One region of the Clostridiisalibacter paucivorans DSM 22131 genome, then DNA from elsewhere that is predicted to be linked to it. Evidence: riboswitches for the same ligand, from Rfam matches in the RefSeq annotation. Region 1 holds a riboswitch; each other region holds the start of a gene.
What was found. A riboswitch is a leader RNA that binds a small molecule or an ion and turns the genes downstream of it on or off. The one in region 1 is predicted to bind cobalamin.

Region 1 (5,314 bases):
CATAAAAACACATCTCTCATCTAATTCACCCTCGGATCAATTTTTTTATATATTATATCTGCTAAAAGATTCATAATTAATACAGTAAAAGTTACAAATAAAAATATGCCTTGGATTAAAGTATAGTCCCTGACCATAACTGCTTCCCTCATGAGTCGCCCCAATCCTGGGTAGTTAAATACATTTTCTACTAATATAGCTCCTCCAAAAACTCCTCCCAGACTTAAAAATATCCTAGTTATAACAGGTAACATAGCATTTTTAAGTGCATGTTTAAATATAATAGTTCTATCCCTTAGACCTTTAGCCTGGGCAGTCTTCATATAGTTTTTAGTAAGAACTGATATCATACTATTTCTTGACAATAAGTAAAATCCTCCTACCCGCGATAAGGACAATGCCATAACAGGGAGTAAACCATGATGTATAACATCTAATATCCTTTCTACAATATTGTCATACTGTGCAAAAACTGTCATACCTCCTGACAATGGAAAAAGTCCAGTTTTAGCTGCTAATATAAACAGCAGTAACACAGCTATTAGAAATGCTGGAATTTCGGAAAATATTATCATGACGGAATATATGGTTTTATCAATCCAACCCTTTCTATTCCATGCAGAAAAGGCACCTATAACAGTACCAATAGAACTACTTGCTATTATGGATATAATCACTATTCCCAATGTCCATATGGCCCTCTTAAGTATTATAGATAACACTAAGTCATTATAATAAATGCTATATCCAATATTGCCTCTAAACATATTTACTATATAGTTTTTATATTGTTCTCTCAATGGTTTGTCTAATCTATAATAAGACTTATACATATCTATCTGTTCCTGTGTATATGTATAGTTTACGCTCCCTTCCTCAGACGAGAGAAAGGTAAAGGGGTCCCCAGGCATTAACCTGGGGATGAAAAAGTTTAATGTTATTATAACTAAGAATGTAATTGCATACTCTACAATCTTTTTTGAAATCTTCATTATTTCCAACTCATTCCATTTCTAAATAAGATATTTTATTATGGGTTACTTCATGGTGGTTAAATACATGCTTCCAATTATCATATTTTGCTGGCCTAAATACAGTATATGTTGCAGTATTGTACAGTGGTATTTGAGGAACTTCCTCTGCTATGACCTCTTGAAGTTGATAAATTATATCTCTTCTATCATCTGAATTGAGTTCCAATAATTGTGACTTGCATAATTCATTTATCTTATCATTATTATATCCTGGGATTCCTCCAATAAATGTAGATTTTGTATCATCTTTTCCATAGGCATATTGCTCCCTTAATATATCTGCATCATTTCCCCAACCCCCATGGCCAATAAGTACCATTTCATAATCTCCATTTTTTACTGCAGCATCTCTAGATTTTTTATCTATACTCTTTATCTCTAAATCAATGCCCACTTTTTCAAGACTTAATTTGATTAGTTCTCCAATTCTAACTTCCTTATTATCATTACCAGTTAATAATGTGAATTTGTATTCTTTATTTTCTAATAGCTGTTTAGACTTATCTAAATCAAACCCATATTGCTTAATATTTTTATTATACCAGATATGATCTACTGGCAAATAACCTGCACTGGCAGGCTTAGCAGCTCCCCTTGCAACCTTTTCTATGAGTTCACCTTTATCTATACCGTAGGCCATAGCCTGTCTTAAATTTTTGTTTTTAAGTTCGGATCTCTTTTCCATATTAAACATAATTCTATATCCCCAAAATGCAGGGTCATTTATAACTTTATATTGGGAATCATTTTTATATTTATTTAATATATCAGGTGTAACTTCTGTTATATCTATATCTCTCTTTTCAAAGGCCAATATAGTATCACTCACAGGCACAAATTGAATTATATCTGCCTTCTGTTTAGGTCCCCAATAATCATTAAATGCTTCAAATTTATATGCACCTTGCTCCTTGCTATATTCTTTAAGTATATACGGTCCACATCCTATAACTGCCTCAGGACCATTGAATTTTTTAGGGTCTTCTACATCTTTCCATATATGTTTAGGTATAATCCTTGCTGCTCCAAATCTATTCAACAAAGTTGCATTGGGTTCATTTACATTTATGCTAATATTGTGTTCATCTATTACATTTATCTCGTTTATAAAATTGTCCTTACTTATATTTAATTCATCTGAGACTGGTGGATATTCAGCGTAGTATTCAAAGGAAAACTTTACATCCTCTGCTGTCATAGGCTGACCATCCTGCCATTTAACTCCTTCTCTCAATTTAAAGGTGTATGTTTTTCCATCTTCACTTACTTTCCAGTCTTCAGCAAGCCAAGGTATAAAGCCTTCTTCTCCTCGCTCTAATAAACTGTCAAATATAAGTCTCATCTTATATGCACCAGGACCCCTAGAATAATGGGCATAAGGACTAGGATATCCCCAATCTCCCCCTTCAAGATTCAATACTACTTCTTCATTATTATTCCCATCTACATTGGTTACTTCTCCATTGCCACATCCCGAGAGAATCATCATAAATGCCATTGTCAAAATCATTAGTTTATATATTTTCTTCATTTTACACCCTCCATATCATCCAACCTATTTTGGCTTTAGTATTTTCTACTATAATACCATCTTTGGATATACTATTTAAATAATTTTTTATGTCATATACTATCTGAGGTTCTTCTTTAATATGTACAGTATACACATTTATCGCATCTTCTAATCTCCTCTTATTTTCCCATTGCACATCCCTATAATATATCTCAGGGTATATACCCAATTGCCATAATATATTAAATGCACAGTACATCTTAATTCCCCAATTATTAATATATTTGCCTTTAGAGGATAATCTATTTATAGTATCCCTTACCTCGTCCTCTCTAGTCACAAAACCACTTAAAAAACAATATCCTTTACTAGCTTCATTCATCTTTACTAAAGTATCCTTACTATCTATTGCTGGAGACATAGATGCAAATACAAGGTCAAATCTATTATTCCATGCCCTTTGATTTAAATCTATATGCTGCCACGGTACTGCATCAAAGGAAATATTCCTTATATTTAATTTTTCTGCATTCTCTCTAGCATACTTAATCATATTGGGAGATATATCTATACCTGTTACATATTTTGACTTTTTCGAAAATTCTACGCTATATTTACCAGGCCCACAACCTATATCTAATATCTCTGATGATTTATTGACTATATTTTTAGATAACAAGAACTCTATTACCTCATCCATTCTAGCATTTTTATCCTTGCCATTAAATTCCTTTGCCCTTAAATCCCATACATCTTTAGTAGCTGATAAATTCATATTTGAAGATTCTCGCCACATATCATCAAAAGTTTTTATATCCACTTTACCCACTCCTTTTTAGATAAGAATAAAACTAAAAGACACCTCAATAAAACAGTTAAGAGGTGTCTCACATTTCAAAAATCATTAAAACGTAATAAAACATACCCCCCTATCTTCCGTAGAGTTCCTGGCACATGATATAGGCAGGTCTTCTGACTTAAGAATCATAGTTTTTCCATACCTTCCCGAAGATCAGTGGTAATAACTTGGAAAAACTCCTCTAATACAGCGGCGGGACCGTGCAGGCATCTCACCTGTCTTCCCTTTTCATAGATATCTTAAAAATAATATCTAAACCTATACCCATTTATTAACTTATCGTTAAATTAATAATATATTATGGGCATATGTATGTCAAGAGCAATTAGAAAAGGGATATTTCACTATGAAATATCCCTTAGTTTTTATATCACTTATTTTAAATCCTTATAGCAGAACCACCAGTCTAAACACTCTATCTCTCCAGACTCTGCCTTTTTAAGTCTTTCCTCTACTAATTCTTCAGTACCAGCAGGAGGTATTATTACCTTTTCCCCTATCAATGGGTTATTTGGCCAATTTTCAGGTACTGCTACTCCATTATTATCCGATGTCTGTAATGCCTTTACTGCTCTTAAAACTTCGTCTACACTTCTTCCTATCTCTTGTGGATAATACATCATAAGCCTTAAAATTCCTTTATCGTCTACTATAAATACTGCCCTTACAGTATTAGTTCCCTTGCTCTCATGTAACATACCTAATTTATTAGAAACTCTACCCAATTCATCTGCTATAACAGGGAATGGTACCTTTACATCTGTTTTTTCATTAATCCATTGTACCCATTTTATATGAGAAAATACTTGGTCTACAGATAATCCTATAAGCTCTGTATTTAATTTCTTGAATTCATCTGCTTTCTTAGCAAAGCTTACAAATTCAGTAGTACAAACTGGAGTAAAGTCCCCTGGATGACTAAATAATACAAACCATTTCCCTTTATAATCTTCTGGTAATTTCTTTACTCCATGGGTAGTATTGACCTCCATTTCTGGAAATGCATCTCCTAATAATGGTAATTTGTTTTGTTTTTCCACAAAAATCTCCTCCTTATATTTTATAAATAATATATTTTAATCTAATTCATATTAGACATATGTAATTTGTAATTATTCTTAATTTGTAATGATTACATTTTTAATTATAGTTCAATTATTTTCCTTTGTCAAGTGTTATTGATAATATTTATCAAAATTATTTTTTAAAAAAAATAGTTAGTAGTAAGTAGTTTAATGATGAAATCCATAGGATTTCTACCATCAACTACTAACCACTAACTATTACCTACTGACTCATTATATACTTTCTTAAATTCAAAACCTATGTCTCATATATCTATACAAAAATACTATAGCTATAGATATTAAGACTAATATTACAATAAAATTCGTATTATTACTAGTTGTTAAAAATATAGCTGTGGGACCATCAGCTCCCCCTATTATGTCTACACTAGCACGAGTAGTCATATATGTTGATATCAAATTGGCAATTATAATACACAAAAATAAGAATAATAGACATTTTATAAAATTATTTATATTCAATAATTTTTTCATATATACTTATCTCCTTAGACCTTTCACGTTTTTATTTATTAAGGCCTTTAATATACATAATCAATGGCTCTATTGCATCTATATTTGTAAAATCAACCTTCTTTCCATATGATTCTAACATATCTTTATCATCTTTAGACATTTCATCAGGTTTTTTCTTAGAAACTATTTTTTTAAGCATTGCCATCATAGCCTTATGGGTAAAACTTAGATTCTTATAATCAATTCCACCCCGAAAGTGAAAAAACTTTATTCTTTCTGCCATTCCATTTGAGAAATTCTTTTCAATAATTGGCTTAAAGATATCTATATCGTCTGTAGATGCAAGACCCACTGTAAAAACAAT
Region 2 (5,314 bases), on a different contig from region 1:
GCTGGGGGAATTAAGGAGCAAACTAATCAATCCCTTGAAAATTTAAAACAAATATTAAAATCTCAAGGATCAGGTCTAGACAAAGTACTAAAGACAACGGTTTTTCTAAGTGATATGAATAATTTTAGCGATATGAATGAGGTATATGGCAGTGTATTTGGAGATGGTAATTATCCAGCGCGATCAGCTATAGAAGTGGCAAGATTACCTAAAGATGCATTGGTAGAGATAGAAGCTATTGCAGTAAAATAGTAAATAAAGGGGGACTTGTTAGGCAAGTTGTATTTTGATTGGAGAAATATCAATAAAAGGGGAGGGGTTTTGTTGTGGTAGCAAAATATGTACCGGAACCATTTAGAATCAAAATGGTAGAGACTATAAAAATGCTCAGTCGTGAGGAAAGGGAACAGAAGATTGCCGAGGCAAAGTATAATACATTTAATCTCAAGGGGGAGGATGTATATATTGACTTATTGACAGATAGCGGAACAAATGCTATGAGTCAAGAGCAATGGGCTGGTGTTATGAGAGGCGATGAAGCATATGCAGGGGGATCAAGCTATTATAAGCTTATAGACGCAGCTCAAGATATCTTTGGCTATAAATATATACAACCAGTACACCAAGGTCGTGCAGCAGAAAAGGTCCTTTTTGGTCTATTGATGAAAGAGGGTCAGTACTCTATTTCAAACATGCATTTTGATACAACAAGGGCCCATGTAGAATTAGCAGGGGGAAGGGCTATTGATTGTGTTGTTCCTGAAGCTGGAGATCCATCTAAAAGGGTACCATTTAAAGGAAATATGGATGTAGAGAAATTAGAATCTTTGATTAAGAAATACGGTGCAGATAAGATTGCTGTTGTTATTATGACAATAACAAATAATTCTGCTGGTGGTCAGCCAGTATCTATAAAAAATATGAAAGAAACATCTAAAATCTGTAAAAAACATGGTATAAAGTTATGTATTGATGCTGCTCGTTATGCAGAAAATGTCTATTTTATCAAGCAAAGGGAAAAAGGATATGAAGATAAATCTGTCAAAGAAATCATAAAGGAAATATTTGGTTATGCAGATATGTTTACTATGAGTGCTAAGAAAGATGCCATTGTAAATATGGGAGGATTAGTTGGAATTAAAGATGATGAAAAATTGTTCCAAGATTGTAAGGGGCGCACTATTTCCTTTGAGGGTTTTGTCACCTATGGTGGTCTTTCAGGTCGTGAACTTGAAAGTTTAGCAATTGGACTTTATGAAGGAATCGATGAAAATTATTTGAGGTATCGCATTGGTCAAATGGAGTATTTAGCCAGTCGTCTTGATGAAGCTGGGATAACATATCAATCACCAGTGGGAGGGCATGGTGTATTTGTAGATGCAAAGGCTATGTTCCCCCATATTCCATATTATGAGTTTCCAGGGCAAGCCCTTGCCATTGAACTGTATAAGGAAGCAGGTATCCGTACATGTGATATAGGTTCTTATATGCTGGGGAATGATCCCGATACAGGGGAACAGCTACATGCTGATTTTGAGTTTACACGATTAGCAATACCACGAAGGGTTTATACACAGGCCCATATCGATGTCATGGCTGATGCATTGATAGCAATTAAAGATAGGGCAAGTGAAGTGAAGGGCTATAGAATTACATGGGAACCACCTATTCTTAGACATTTTCAAGCAAGTTTAAAGCCAATTAAGTAAAGAAAAATTAAATAAAGATATAAGTATAGTTAGTGGTTAGTAGTTGATGGTTGAAATTCTATGGATTTTATCATTAAATTACTTACTACTAACTTTTTTATTTTTCAATAAATTTTGTGAAACATTTTTTGTTTTACACCTTGGTTATAACTATATATTTGGCAATAATCTGAGAATATAACTTAGAGTAAAATTATTGTAGGTAAAATTACAAAAAATAAAAAAAGAGTTCCTCTAGATGTGGGAAATCTCTATTTTATAAAAACCTACAGCAACTTCACACTATCCTTTAGATTGAATTTGTTGACATACTATGATGGCAGTGCTATACTTGATTTATACTAATAAAAAACTAAATACTATGACTATTGGTTTGATGTATGTAATTACATCAATTAAAAGGGAAGTTGGTGAAAATCCAACACGGTCCCGCCACTGTTAAAGTTAATAAAGCTTCATTGCCACTGTGCTGATGCATGGGAAGGGAAGTTTTATGTTTATACTTAAGTCAGGAGACCTGCCAATAGTAGATGCGCTGTTATTTCCACGAGGATGGGAAGGTGTTATAAAAATTGAAGTAATTTTTCAATTTGACTATAATACCCTTTTGATGAAAAAGGGTTTTGTTTTTAGTGAAAATAACTAGCACATAGGCTGGTTTTTTTATTTTGTCAAATGGGAAAGGGAGGGATATATGGTGATTAAAAAATTTTATGCAAGTTTGAATATATTATATTTAAAGATGTATCAATATGAAAAATATATAAGAAAAGATTTCATAGATGATATTATTGATCAAATAAATAAAGACTTGGAGTTAATTGAGAAAAAATATGCTGAAGAAATGGATATATGTTCAATAACATTAAGTGATATTTTTTCAATGAGTGTTATCAATACTGCATTTAATCATGATTTAGGCACTGAAATCATAGAGACTCAACTGTATTGTGACTTGAACAAAGTAAATAAGTTGAGAAAAGAGATTTTTAAAGCACCTTATAAGCTTGTTAGTTAAATAATTACATAAATTTTTAATATCATTCATTAAGAATCCTTTTGATGTGTTAAGCATTAGCAGAAAGGATTCTTTATTTTTATAGAATATTTTGGTTGGTATAAATATATAGTTTTTGGTTGGAGACATTTATTAGATTAATTATTATAATAAATATGTGTAAGAAATGAGAAAGGGGATTTATATTTCAGTAAATACTATAATAGGGGGGTAAAAATGTTTGGATTTTTAGCACATGGATTTATGTTGGGATTAGCCTATGTGGCACCAATAGGAATGCAGAACCTTTATGTAATAAATACTGCAATTAGTGAAGAAAAAGTAAGGGCATATAAAGTTGCACTTATAGTAATTTTATTTGATATTTCCTTGGCATTGGCATGTTTTTTTGGTATGGGTTTATTGATGGACAGGTCTCAATTATTAAAAACAATAGTATTATTGGTTGGAAGTTTAGCAGTTATATATATTGGTATAATACTTATAAAAAGTAAACCAGAGACTAATAATGAAATCGATACAAATAAGTCTTTATTGCAGATAGCATCCACATGTTTTGCAGTTACTTGGCTCAATCCTCAAGCATTGATAGATGGCTCATTGCTTTTGGGAGGATTTAGAGCTTCTCTTCCTGTAGAGGGTTCAAGGCTTTTTATATTAGGGGTTTGTCTGGCATCATTTTTGTGGTTTAGTGGATTAACCACTATAGTTTCAATATTTAAGAATAAATTTAATGATAGAGTGATAAAGGTAATTAATATTGTATGCGGTAGTATTATTATATATTATGGCTTGAAGTTGGGTTATAGTTTTATAAGTACATTTTTTTAGATTTTGACTTATATTGAGCAAAAACTATTGTATACTAATTAAAAGATTGTTTGAGCAGTATTTCGCTTCAGAGGTGATATAATGACAAATATAAATTGGAAACCAAATAGAGATTTAGATATACCTGTTTACAGACAAATAATAGATTATATTAAAGATAAAATATCTGATGGAGAGTGGGACGTAGGATTTAAATTACCAACCCAAAGACAGTTAGCAACACTATTCGATGTAAACAGGAGCACAATTATTGAGGCATTAGATGAGTTAAAGGGAGAGGGAATAATAGAATCTAGAGGTAGTGGGGGTACTATTATTGTTAATAATACTTGGTCATTATTGACTTCTACACCACCCCCAAATTGGTATGAATATATAGAAGCAGGTATTCACAGGCCTAATTTGCCTACTATTCAGCTAATAAATAAGTTAGAGTATCACCGTGATATAATTAGATTGGGGACAGGAGAGTTATCTCCAGAACTATTTCCACGGGAAATGTTCAGTGAGGTGTTAATGAAGATATCAAAGAAAATATATTCTCTGGGGTATGAAGAGCCTAAAGGGCTATTGTATTTGAGAAAAGTATTGAGTGAGTATCTAAAGAGATATGGCATATATGTTTCCCCAGAATCTATATTAATAGTTTCTGGTTCTTTACAGGCTCTACAATTAATATCTTTGGGCATTTTGCATCCTGGTTCTAGGGTATTTATAGAAAATTTATCTTATTTAAAGTCTCTTCATGTTTTTCAGTCTGCTGGAATGAATTTAAAGGGAATTTCAATGGATAATCAAGGTGCGATACCCAATGAAGTTGTATCGAGAAATAGAAATAATATGGCACTTCTATATACAATACCCACATTTCACAATCCAACGGGAATAACTATGACAAAAAAGAGACGGGAAGAGATATTAAAAAGGTGTGAAAGTGAAAGGGTGCCTATTATAGAAGATGATGTATATAGAGAACTTTGGTTAGATAAAGAGCCTCCAAATGCTATAAAAAGTATGGACAGCAAAGGAATAGTATTATATATGGGAAGTATATCAAAGTCATTGTCGGCAGGATTGAGGATAGGGTGGTTAGTGGGACCAGAATCAGTTATAGAAAGACTGGGAGACATAAAGATGCAGACAGATTATGGATCTAGTTCTCTGGCACAATGGGCATTAGCACACTGGATTGACAGTGGGTTATATGATGAATATTTACATCAAGTAAGGAAAGAGTTGAGGATTAGAAGAAAAGTAGCACTTGAAGCCCTTGACAAATATTTTTCAGATATAGCTACTTGGCAAAAACCAAAGGGTGGATTTTATATATGGACAAAACTTAATAAAAAGGTGTCAATAAACAACTTGTTTTCTGAAGCATTAAAAGAAAATTTGTTGATAAATCCTGGAAAGATATATGGTTTTTCCAATAATCAATATTTAAGGATTTCATATTCATATGCTTCATTGAGTGATTTGGATAAAGGATTAAAGAGGCTTGCATTTTTAGTAAAGAAAGCTAGTAAATAAAAATGGAGGGATGATTTATGTTAGATATTTTAAAAAAGAGGAGGAGCATTCGGAAATTTAAAACAGAGAAAGTTGAAAGGGAAAAAATAGATAAATTAATGAAGGCAGCCCTTTTATCACCAAGTTCAAAAAATAAGAAGCCTTGGGAATTTATTATTATTACAGATGAGAGCATATTAGAAAAGCTTTCCAAAGCTAAAGAACATGGAGGATTATTTTTAAAGGG
Region 3 (5,314 bases), on a different contig from region 1:
TTATTTGGAAGCCCTGAAGAAGCATATAAAATCTTAGATGGACCAGTGGGAAAAGAGTTACTTGATAAATTAGAGGAGGTTAATTTAAAGGGTTTAGCATATGCAGAAAGAGGATTTAGAAATTTGACTAATTCAAAAAATCCTGTAAACACACCATCGGATATGGAAGGATTAAAGATAAGAGTTATGGAAAATCCAGTATATATAGATACTTTTAAAAATCTAGGGACAAATGCAGTACCAATGGCATGGACTGAGGCTTTAACTGCTTTACAACAAGGTACTATAGATGGACAAGAAAATCCTGTAAATGTAATTTATTCATTTAAACTATATGAAACTCAACAATATCTATCGATGACTAGACATACCTATGCACCTGCGACTATAATAATGAGTTTAAATAAATTTGAGGAACTACCAAAGGAAGTTCAAGATATTATTTCTGAATCAGCACAAGAAGCTGCCGAATATGAAAGAAAAATTAATAAGGAAAATGAAGAAACTCAGATAAAAGAATTAAAGGAAAAAGGTATGAAGGTAGTTCATCCTGATATCGATGCATTTAAAGAGGCTGTTAAGCCAGTCTATCAACAGTATGGAGAAAAATATGGACAATATATAGAAAGAATTCAATCAGAATTAAATCAATAAATGGAGAGCCCTGACTTGGATGATCAGGGCTCTAATTAAAAGTGAGGAGAGTGTGTTTATGGATTTATTATTGTTTTTTAAAAGATTAAGCAATGGGATGGATAGATTGGTAAATAAGATAGTATTTTTAATTATAATAGGTATGATAATATCCATATCTCTTCAAATAATTTTCAGGGTATTTTTTGATGCATTGACATGGACTGAAGAATTGGCCAGGTATCTCCTTGTATGGGCTACATTTTTAGGAACTACATTGGCATACAAGAGAGGTATGCATATATCTGTTACCTTTTTAGTTAATAGTTTTCCTAAAAACATCAGAAAAATTATTGTTGTATGTAGTATATTGTTTTCTATTATATTTTTTATAGTGTCAGTATTATTCGGATTTAGATACATGAACATGCAAGCGCATCAAGTCTCAGCAGCTTTAAGAGTTTCTATGAGATGGGTATATTTAGTTATACCAATAGGATTTATAATAATGATCATACATGGTATTACTGCTATATTAGAAGAAGTATTTGGGTTAGAGGAGGTGGCTAGATAATGGCTATTATATTATTTTTATCTTTTTTTGTATTAATTTTATTGGGTATCCCAGTTGCAATTGCTATAGCATTATCTTCTATGGTAGTATTGATAGACCAAGGTATGCCTTTGGTAATAATTACTCAGAGGATGTTTGCTGGAACTGATAGCTTTCCATTAATTGCTGTACCTTTTTTTATATTGGCAGGTGATTTATTGGCAAAAGGTAAAGTTTCTGAAAAATTAGTAGAATTTTCAGATGCAATATTTGGTTTTTTAAAAGGTGGACTTTCTATAGTGGCAGTATTAGCAGGTATGTTTTTTGCTGCTATATCAGGTTCAGGAGCTGCTACTACTGCTGCAGTAGGTACAACATTAGTTCCCGAATTAAAGAAAAAGGGTTATGATGAGGCTTCTTCAGCGGCTTTAATAGCAGCTAGTGGAACTATTGGAGTAGTGATACCACCTTCTGTGCCTATGATATTATATGCAGTAATATCCGATCAATCAGTAGCTAAATTGTTTTTAAATGGGTTTATACCTGGAGTTATGATGGGAATAATGCTAATAGGAATTGCTATAGTGCAAGCATATAAAAGAAATTATCCTAAAGGAGCTAAGTTTTCACCGAGAAATATATTTAGAACTTTCAAAGATGCTATATGGGGAATTATGACACCTGTGATAATTTTAGGAGGTATTTTTTCAGGATTCTTCACCCCATCGGAGGCAGCGGTTATTGCAGTGAACTACGCGTTAATAGTATCTTTATTTATATATAAAGATATGAAATTGAAGGATTTATATGGAATTATTTGTAAATCAGCTATGACTATGGCTGTGATAATGTTTATAATAGCTACTTCATCTATATTGAGTTGGATATTGGCTAATTGGAATATTCCTACTATTATAGCTAATGGCGTATTATCATTGTCTACCAATAGATATATTATAATGCTACTAATAACTATGATAATATTAATAACTGGAGTATTTATGGAGACAGCATCAGCCCTTATAATATTAACACCTGTATTTTTGCCATTAATAAATCAGCTAGATATAAGTTTAGTACACTTTGGATTAGTTATGGTTGTTGGATTAGCAATAGGCATGATAACTCCACCAGTAGCAATTAATCTTTATGTAGCTTCATCAATAACAAATCTTTCACTAGAAGAAATAACAAAGGCAATCATACCTTATCTTATAGGATTAGTAGTGGTTTTACTACTATTGCTTTATATTCCTATGCTTGTTCCAGGGTTAATGTAAATAACACTATTTTTATAATATTGTTATTTAAGTATGTTGTTATTGTAGATTTTTTTTGCTATAATTATAGAAAAAGATAACAAGCTTTTTTAGGTTTTGATTTACAATAGTAAAAATTAAAAGGGAAAGAGGTGAAAAACCTCTACAGCCCCCGCTACTGTAATTGCTGACGAAACTTTTATATACCACTATGTATTATCATGGGAAGGTTAAAGTGTAGGATGATGCTTAAGTCAGGAGACCTGCCTAAAAAAGAGATAAGATTCTTCGGAGGGAAGGCTAATTTAATATGGGATTGTTATGGCCATTTTAATGGTACATTCCGGCGGAACTCTGCCGGTTTTTTTTATTTTATATAATTTGGAGGAGATTTTATGGCTAAAAAAGTACAAAAAAGGGATGGTAGTATAGTAGATTTTGATCCATTGAAAATAGAAAATGCTATTTTTAAAGCAGCTAAATCTGTTGGAGGTAGTGATAGAAAAAAGGCTAGAGATTTGGCTAATATGGTAGTACAAATATCTGAAGAAGCCTTTGGAGCTGGAGTACCTACTGTTGAAGATATTCAAGATATAGTAGAAAAGGTACTTATAGAAGAGGGACATGCGAGGACAGCTAAAGCATATATACTCTATAGGAATAGACATGAAGAAATCAGAGAAGTTGAAAATCTTTTGATGGATGGAGAAAGGATGGTAGATGATTATGTCTCTTTAGATGATTGGAGAATAAAAGAAAATGCCAATATGGGTTTTAGTTTACAGGGACTTAATAATCATATAGTTGAAGCTGTGACAAAAAAGTATTGGTTGCAAAAGATATATACAAAAAAACTTAGGGATGCCCATACAAATGGAGATCTACATATACATGATTTAGGCCTATTGGCTCCATATTGTTGTGGATGGGATTTAGAAGGACTTTTAATAAATGGGTTTAAAGGAGCTAATGGAAAGATAGAATCAAAACCAGCTAAACACTTTAGGTCATTGTTGGGACAAATAGTGAATTGGTTATATACACTTCAAGGAGAGGCGGCTGGAGCACAGGCCATAAGTTCTTTGGATACATATGTAGCTCCATTTATTAGATATGATGGGCTTTCATATAATGAGGTTAAGGATGCGGTTCAAGGATTTATATTTAATCTTAATATACCTACTAGAGTAGGATTTCAAACACCTTTTACAAATATAACATTAGATATTGCTCCCCATCCAATGCTTAAAAATGTACCTGTAATTATAGGTGGAAAAAGAAAAGAGGAAACATATGGGGAATTTCAAGAAGAGATGGATATGTTCAATAGGGCATACTGTGAAGTTATGATAGAGGGAGATGGTGCTGGAAGATGCTTTAGTTTTCCAATACCCACTATAAATATAACTAGAGATTTTCCTTGGGATTCTGAAATATCAAATATAATAATGGAGATGACTAGAAAATATGGGACACCATATTTTGCTAATTTTATAAATAGTGATCTTTCGCCTGAAGATGTTAGAAGCATGTGTTGTAGACTTAGATTAGATAATAGAGAATTGAGAAAAAGAGGTGGTGGCTTATTTGGAGCAAATCCTCTTACAGGGTCTATAAATGTGGTGACATTAAATATGGCTAGAATAGGGTATTTATCTAATACTAAAGAAGAATTTAAAAGAAAAGTAAAGATGCTTATGGAAAAGGCAAAGACTATATGCGAATCCAAAAGAAAAGTATTAGAAAGGTATATGGAAGTTGGGTTGTATCCATATTCTAAATACTATCTTCAAGGGATAAAGGATGCCCATGGTGAGTACTTTAAAAATCATTTTAGTACCATAGGATTAAATGGAATGAATGAAGCTTGCTTAAATTTTTTAAGCAAAGATATAACTAGTGAAGAAGGACAAGAATTTGCTATAGATATAATGGAATTTATGAATAGAGTAATACAAATATTTCAAGAAGAGACTGGTAGTCTTTGGAATTTAGAGGCATCACCTGCTGAAGGTGCTGCATATAGATTTGCTAGGATGGATAAAAGAATGTATCCGAATATAGTCACGCAAGGAGATGATGAGCCATATTATACTAATTCTACCCAATTACCAGTGGACCATACTAAAGATGTTTTTGAGGCATTAGAATTACAAGAGAGATTACAAACATTATATACAGGGGGAACAGTATTCCATGGATTTATTGGAGAAGAGATACACAGTATTGAGGCTACTAAAAATTTGATAAAAAAAGCTTTTGAAAATAGTAGGATTCCATATTTTACAGTTACTCCTACTTATAGTATTTGTAGTGAACATGGATATATAAAAGGAGAGCATTTTACATGTCCTAAATGTGGAAATGAAACTGAAGTGTGGACTAGAGTTGTAGGATTTCACAGGCCTGTACAGTCTTGGAATAAAGGAAAGAGAGAAGAATATAAAGATAGATTAGAATTTGAAATAAGTAAAGCTTTGTAATAGGGAGTTGAGATATTTGATATTTAAAGGGATGCAGAAGTCATCATTTATAGATTATCCAGATAAGATTTCTACGGTAGTATTTACAGCAGGATGTAATTTTAGGTGTTCATATTGTCATAATTCCCATTTAGTATACAATACTGGTGAAGAAATATCAGAAAAGTTTATAATATCGTATCTAGAAAAAAGAAACAAATATATAAATGCTCTATGTATTTCTGGAGGAGAACCTACACTACATCAAGGGCTTTATAGTTTTATAAAAAAGATTAAAGAAAAGGGCTTTTTAGTAAAATTAGATACCAATGGTACCAACTATGAACTATTAAATACACTTTTAGATGAAGAGCTTTTAGATTATATAGCGATGGATATAAAGGCAC
Region 4 (5,314 bases), on a different contig from region 1:
TGCCTTATGTCTTAAGTCAGGAAATGTTGTTATTTTACGTGGTGGGTCAGAAGCAATCAATTCCAATATAGCCCTATCTAATATTATAATTGATGCTGCTATTTCTTCAGGCCTTCCCGAGGGATGTATTCAATTATTAGAAATCCCTGACAGAGAAGCAGTTAATGAAATGATGAAATTAAACAAATATATTGATATTCTTATACCTAGAGGTGGCGCTGGACTTATACAAAATGTGGTAAATAATTCAACAGTTCCAGTTATACAAACTGGTGTTGGTAACTGTCATATATATATAGATAATTATGCAGATCTAGATATGGCAGAAAAAATAGTTATAAATGCTAAAACTCAACGCCCTGCTGTTTGTAATACTATGGAAACTCTTTTGGTTCATAAGGATGTGGCAAAGGATTTTTTACCTAAAATATATCACTCTCTAACTAACTTAGATGTAGAGATACGGGGATGTGAAAAAACTAAAATTATAATTCCTGATGTTATTGATGCCAATGAAAAAGATTGGAATACAGAATACTTAGATCTCATACTAGCTGTTAAAGTGGTAGATTCTATAGATCAAGCTATAGATCATATATATCAATATGGTACTGGTCATTCAGAAGCTATAATAACTGATAACTACACTAATTCTCAAAAATTCTTATTAGAAATAGATGCCGCTGCTGTCTATGTAAATGCATCTACTCGTTTTACAGATGGAAGTAGATATGGATTTGGTGCTGAAATAGGCATAAGCACTCAAAAACTTCACACCAGAGGACCAATGGGATTAGATCAATTAACTACTATCAAATATATAGGATATGGTGAAGGACAAACTACTTAATTTAAGTGAAATTAAATTTTAACTATAGGTGCCTATGATATTATAGGTGAAAAGGGAATGGAGTGAAAGTCTCCAGCGGTCCCACCGCTGTAATGGTGAGTTCTGTTATGTTAAAACCACTGTCTTATTCATAAGATGGGAAGGTATAAGAGAATTATGACCCAGAGCCAGAAGACCTGCCTTTAGTTATTTGTTTTTAACGAATGATGGAAAAGTTCGTGGTGTTTTTGTTATACAAAAACACCACGAACTTTTTTTATTATAAACATATCTTATAAAAAATGAGGAGGTCAAAATATGGAACTTTTAAATCAAACTATCAATAATATTAAAGATTTAGACTCAAAAATGATGAAAAAATCAAGAGAAAGGGTAGATAATTTAATAAAACCTATAGGAAGTCTAGGTAAACTAGAAGATATCCTTATACAGCTTTGTGGTATTACAGGTAAATTATATCCAAAAGTAGATAATAAAGCTGTAATAGTTATGGCTGCAGATCATGGTGTTTTTGAAGAGTCTGTAGCATCTACTCCCCAAGAAGTGACTTATATACAGACATTAAACTTTGCTAGAGGAGTGACAGGCGTATGTGCTTTAGCTAAACAAAACAATACTAAGGTAATCCCTGTAGATATTGGTGTTATAAGAGATATAGATTCCTCTAAAGTTATCAATAAAAAAATAAGGTATGGTACTGCCAATATGACAAAAGGACCTGCAATGACTAGAGACGAGGCCATAAAAGCAATAGAAGTAGGGATAGAAATTGCTCAACAAGAAATAGATAATGGAATAAATTTATTAGCTACTGGAGAAATGGGGATAGCCAATACCACTGCTAGCACAGCTGTTTTATCTGTATTGGCTAGCTTAGATCCCAAGACAATTGTAGGAGTTGGTGCCAATCTCCCTGTAGAGTCTCTGCCAACCAAAATCAATGCCATAAAAAAAGCTATTGATAAAAATAATCCTGATCCATTAGATCCCATAGATGTTCTCCATAAAGTAGGTGGACTAGATATTGCAGGTATGACCGGTGTAATGTTAGCAGGTGCCGCAAATAGAGTTCCTATAGTCATAGATGGTACTATAGCTACAGTCTCTGCTATAATAGCTTCTAAAATAGCTCCTAAATCATTAAAATACTTTTTCCCATCTCATGCATCTGCAGATAAAAGTGGATATGCCGCCTCTACAATATTGGGCCTAGAACCTATGCTCCATATGAATATGAGACTAGGAGAAGGTTCTGGTGCAGTTTTAGCATTTAATATTATAGAGTCATCTACTTTCATGAATAAAGAAATGATAACATTTGAAGAAGCAGGAATATCATTATAATAAAAACTATGGCATAAATATTATAATTAGTGGTACAATACTGTTTTATAAGAATTGATTGAAGTTTTTTCCAATATCTTTTTTACACCTTCAAACTCTTTTTTGTAAACAACTATTGTACCTTTTTCATTTTCTATATAATCAATAAATATATCAACAAATTCCATATTACCTTCTTCTATCATTATCCAATAATCATTTTCGCTTAATTTTTTAAATAATATCTTCTCACTTTCTATATCTCCTTTTCCATTACATATATTCATATTTATATTATTTAATTTTATATTTATGTTTTTTGCATTCTTTATTATTATGCTATATAAAGGAGATATTCTATTTTTCATATTAGTCATAATAGCGTAAGGTGAAATTGGTCTATTCAATATATCTCTAATAATAGGCAAACTGTCATATAATATATCTGTATGATCACTCTCCAAGAAATGTTTTCTTCCACACATATTACATGCACTTTCTATGGTCACAGTTCCATCTCCAAAAATAGTATTTATATTATTATATGGCTGGCCATCCCACCATTTCTCCTCGGTGTTACTTTTACTCACTTGTATATATTTATTAGTTTTTTTGTCTGTACCACATATTAGATCTGTTAAAACTCCATAGCTATGGCTTAAATCTTTATATCTATTTAATATATTTAAAAATGTATTTTTACATTTCATACTATTTATAGGCACAAATGTACTAGCCCCTTTAAATATTAAATAATCTCCATATTCTTCTGATGGTAAAAGCTCTTTTACAGATGGAAATTCACTGTGCAATATACACATATCATCCTTTTTTTTCGATGCTTTTAAATACCAAACAAATCCTTTCCACAACATATTTAAAAATGGATTATCACCCACTGTACTTTCAGGTAACTGTCCTCCTTCCCAAAAATAATATGCATTAGCAGACCCTGCATTGGGAGTCGCTATCATTATAATTTTATCTATATCATACATATATAATTCACTTTGTATATATGCCCTAGCCAATAAGCCTCCCATACTATGACATAACAAGTCTACATTTTCTACTCCTGTTCTTTCCTTGGCTTTTTCTATTATGGGCAGTAAATATTGCTTTGCAGAATACCTATTTTCTTTTCTCCAATCATAAAAACATATATATAAATCCTTTTCCTCTTCATACCCCATATTTATAAGCCCTTCTATAAAGGGCCTATAAATATATTCTGCAATCCCAAAATCAAATTTCCCATATCCAGGTATAATATCTTCTCCCAATGACCCTAATATACCTGGTATAAAAATTAATGGTTTATTTACATATTTATAATAACCCATCAAATCACATCCTAATAAAAAATATAAAGTATATATTATCTATATGCAAAACATAAACTTTTAGAGACTTATAAAAAAAGTTAGTATCTATTAGTTAGTGGTTAGCAGTTAATGAAAAAATCCTATAGATTTTATCATTGAACTACTTACTACTAACTATTATCTACTAACTCTTTAATAATAGTTAAAAGAAAAGACTTCTATCCATCTATATAAGCTATCCCATTTCTACTATATTTTATTTTATGGCCTTCTAATTCCAAAAGTTCAATCTTGTATTCCAGTCCCCCACTATATCCTACAAGTTTTCCATCCTTTCCTATAACTCTATGACAAGGTATTACTATAGGTATGGGGTTCTTGCCATTTGCCATCCCTACTGCCCTCATAGCTTTAGAATTACCTATTTTTTCAGCAATATATCCATAACTTCTAACTTCTCCATAAGGTATATTTAAAAGTTCACTCCAAACATTTTTTTGAAACTTTGTTCCTTGCATGAATATAGGATATGTAAATTTTATCTTTTCACCTTTTAAATAACGGTCCAGTTGATCTGTAAAATATATGTCTTCTTTCTTTTTTTCTACTTTATTAAAATTATCATTGAGCCAAACCAATAGCTTGTCTTCATTTTTCTTATTTAATTCCAAAGCTACCAATTCATCTCCATTATATGCAATAAGCATATCACCTAATACAGTTTTAACGTCCCAATATTTTATATTCATCAGATTGCTCCTTTTAGCTCCCCTTTAGTTATCTGCCATTGCTCCCTTGCCATTTTTTCCAATCTGGGGTTATTTCTTATTCTCCTATCAGATACTATATTGCCAAACCATTTAATAGATTCATTCTTTTCTCCCAACCGTCTCAGTATTTCACCTATTAGATATCCTACCGTTAATTCGTCCATTCCACCATAAGACAAGTCTTCATTAGAGTATGCATCTTCATATAAATCTAGAGTGTATTTTAAAAATCTATTCTCATTCTTTTCTTCATGCTTCAATCTATATAACCATGCTATCCTTAATGTTATACCTCCAATCTCATATTTTTTATAATTCAATAGTTCCCCACAATATAACGCAAGTTTATACCCTTCAATCGCCGCACCTAATGTCCTTTCATTACAATAATTTTTGCCTTTCCAACGTGCAAAAACTTTTTCTTTTATAATATTTATATCATTAAAATTCATAGATTTGAACCGCTTATCCATAGCTGAATATCCACAATTTGGGCATACATTTACATTATATTTTATAGGATTTTCTCCTTTATAATATTTCATAAAATCTGTATCTATTTTATCTACCCTAGCCCTTGACCTTTTTACTTTTAATGTCTTAAATTCATTTTTACATACCGGACAATTTATCGTTTTGTAATATAATTCTTCTAGCATATTTTCCTCCTACTCCTGTTCTTTACCTACTTTTATTACTTCTTTTCTTCCTTTATATACATCTTTAGATATAAGTTCCTTAGATAGTATATCTTTTCCTTGTTTTATGATTTTATATGTATTTACTTTATAGCCCCATCTTCCCTTTTGAATTACTTTCCTTTCCCCTGCTTTCATATTGGGATCAACAACAACCTCTTGCTTTGGTTTTATGCTTTGGACTACACTAGGCACTATCTCTATATCTTTCTTAAGTTTTTCATTACCATATATATTTATCTCCATTTTTCCTTTTTCAGATATTGCTTCAATATATATTGCCTCAGGCAAAGAATTTTTAAACTTAAAGTCTAAATACATCGTAAACCACCGTAGCATCTCTACCCT

Region 2: linked by a shared signal. The riboswitch ahead of Q326_RS0106710 (hypothetical protein) and the one ahead of Q326_RS0100760 (class I SAM-dependent methyltransferase) in region 1 are both predicted to bind cobalamin.
Region 3: linked by a shared signal. The riboswitch ahead of Q326_RS0102825 (ribonucleoside triphosphate reductase) and the one ahead of Q326_RS0100760 (class I SAM-dependent methyltransferase) in region 1 are both predicted to bind cobalamin.
Region 4: linked by a shared signal. The riboswitch ahead of cobT (nicotinate-nucleotide--dimethylbenzimidazole phosphoribosyltransferase) and the one ahead of Q326_RS0100760 (class I SAM-dependent methyltransferase) in region 1 are both predicted to bind cobalamin.

The regions. Positions count from the first base shown of each region.
Region 1 covers NZ_JHVL01000001.1:162,380-167,693, forward strand. Annotated here, with positions in the region: gene Q326_RS0100745 (ABC transporter permease) at 1-20, opposite strand, end outside; gene Q326_RS0100750 (ABC transporter permease) at 21-992, opposite strand; gene Q326_RS0100755 (ABC transporter substrate-binding protein) at 1,003-2,565, opposite strand; gene Q326_RS0100760 (class I SAM-dependent methyltransferase) at 2,567-3,367, opposite strand; cobalamin riboswitch at 3,493-3,683, opposite strand; gene Q326_RS0100765 (peroxiredoxin) at 3,781-4,446, opposite strand; gene Q326_RS0100770 (sodium ion-translocating decarboxylase subunit beta) at 4,723-4,968, opposite strand; gene Q326_RS0100775 (flavodoxin domain-containing protein) at 5,000-5,314, opposite strand, start outside.
Region 2 covers NZ_JHVL01000014.1:17,638-22,951, forward strand. Annotated here, with positions in the region: gene Q326_RS0106695 (RidA family protein) at 1-252, shown strand, start outside; gene Q326_RS0106700 (tryptophanase) at 327-1,709, shown strand; cobalamin riboswitch at 2,062-2,248, shown strand; gene Q326_RS0106710 (hypothetical protein) at 2,407-2,727, shown strand; gene Q326_RS0106715 (LysE/ArgO family amino acid transporter) at 2,944-3,558, shown strand; gene Q326_RS0106720 (aminotransferase-like domain-containing protein) at 3,640-5,088, shown strand; gene Q326_RS0106725 (nitroreductase family protein) at 5,106-5,314, shown strand, end outside.
Region 3 covers NZ_JHVL01000004.1:70,590-75,903, reverse strand. Annotated here, with positions in the region: gene Q326_RS0102840 (TRAP transporter substrate-binding protein) at 1-654, shown strand, start outside; gene Q326_RS0102835 (TRAP transporter small permease) at 713-1,207, shown strand; gene Q326_RS0102830 (TRAP transporter large permease) at 1,207-2,466, shown strand; cobalamin riboswitch at 2,541-2,730, shown strand; gene Q326_RS0102825 (ribonucleoside triphosphate reductase) at 2,841-4,928, shown strand; gene Q326_RS0102820 (anaerobic ribonucleoside-triphosphate reductase activating protein) at 4,945-5,314, shown strand, end outside.
Region 4 covers NZ_JHVL01000018.1:23,640-28,953, reverse strand. Annotated here, with positions in the region: gene Q326_RS0107405 (glutamate-5-semialdehyde dehydrogenase) at 1-850, shown strand, start outside; cobalamin riboswitch at 860-1,048, shown strand; gene cobT (nicotinate-nucleotide--dimethylbenzimidazole phosphoribosyltransferase) at 1,148-2,194, shown strand; gene Q326_RS16970 (esterase/lipase family protein) at 2,221-3,516, opposite strand; gene Q326_RS0107390 (methylated-DNA--[protein]-cysteine S-methyltransferase) at 3,717-4,247, opposite strand; gene Q326_RS0107385 (DUF2225 domain-containing protein) at 4,247-4,927, opposite strand; gene Q326_RS0107380 (G5 domain-containing protein) at 4,937-5,287, opposite strand; gene Q326_RS0107375 (VanW family protein) at 5,271-5,314, opposite strand, start outside.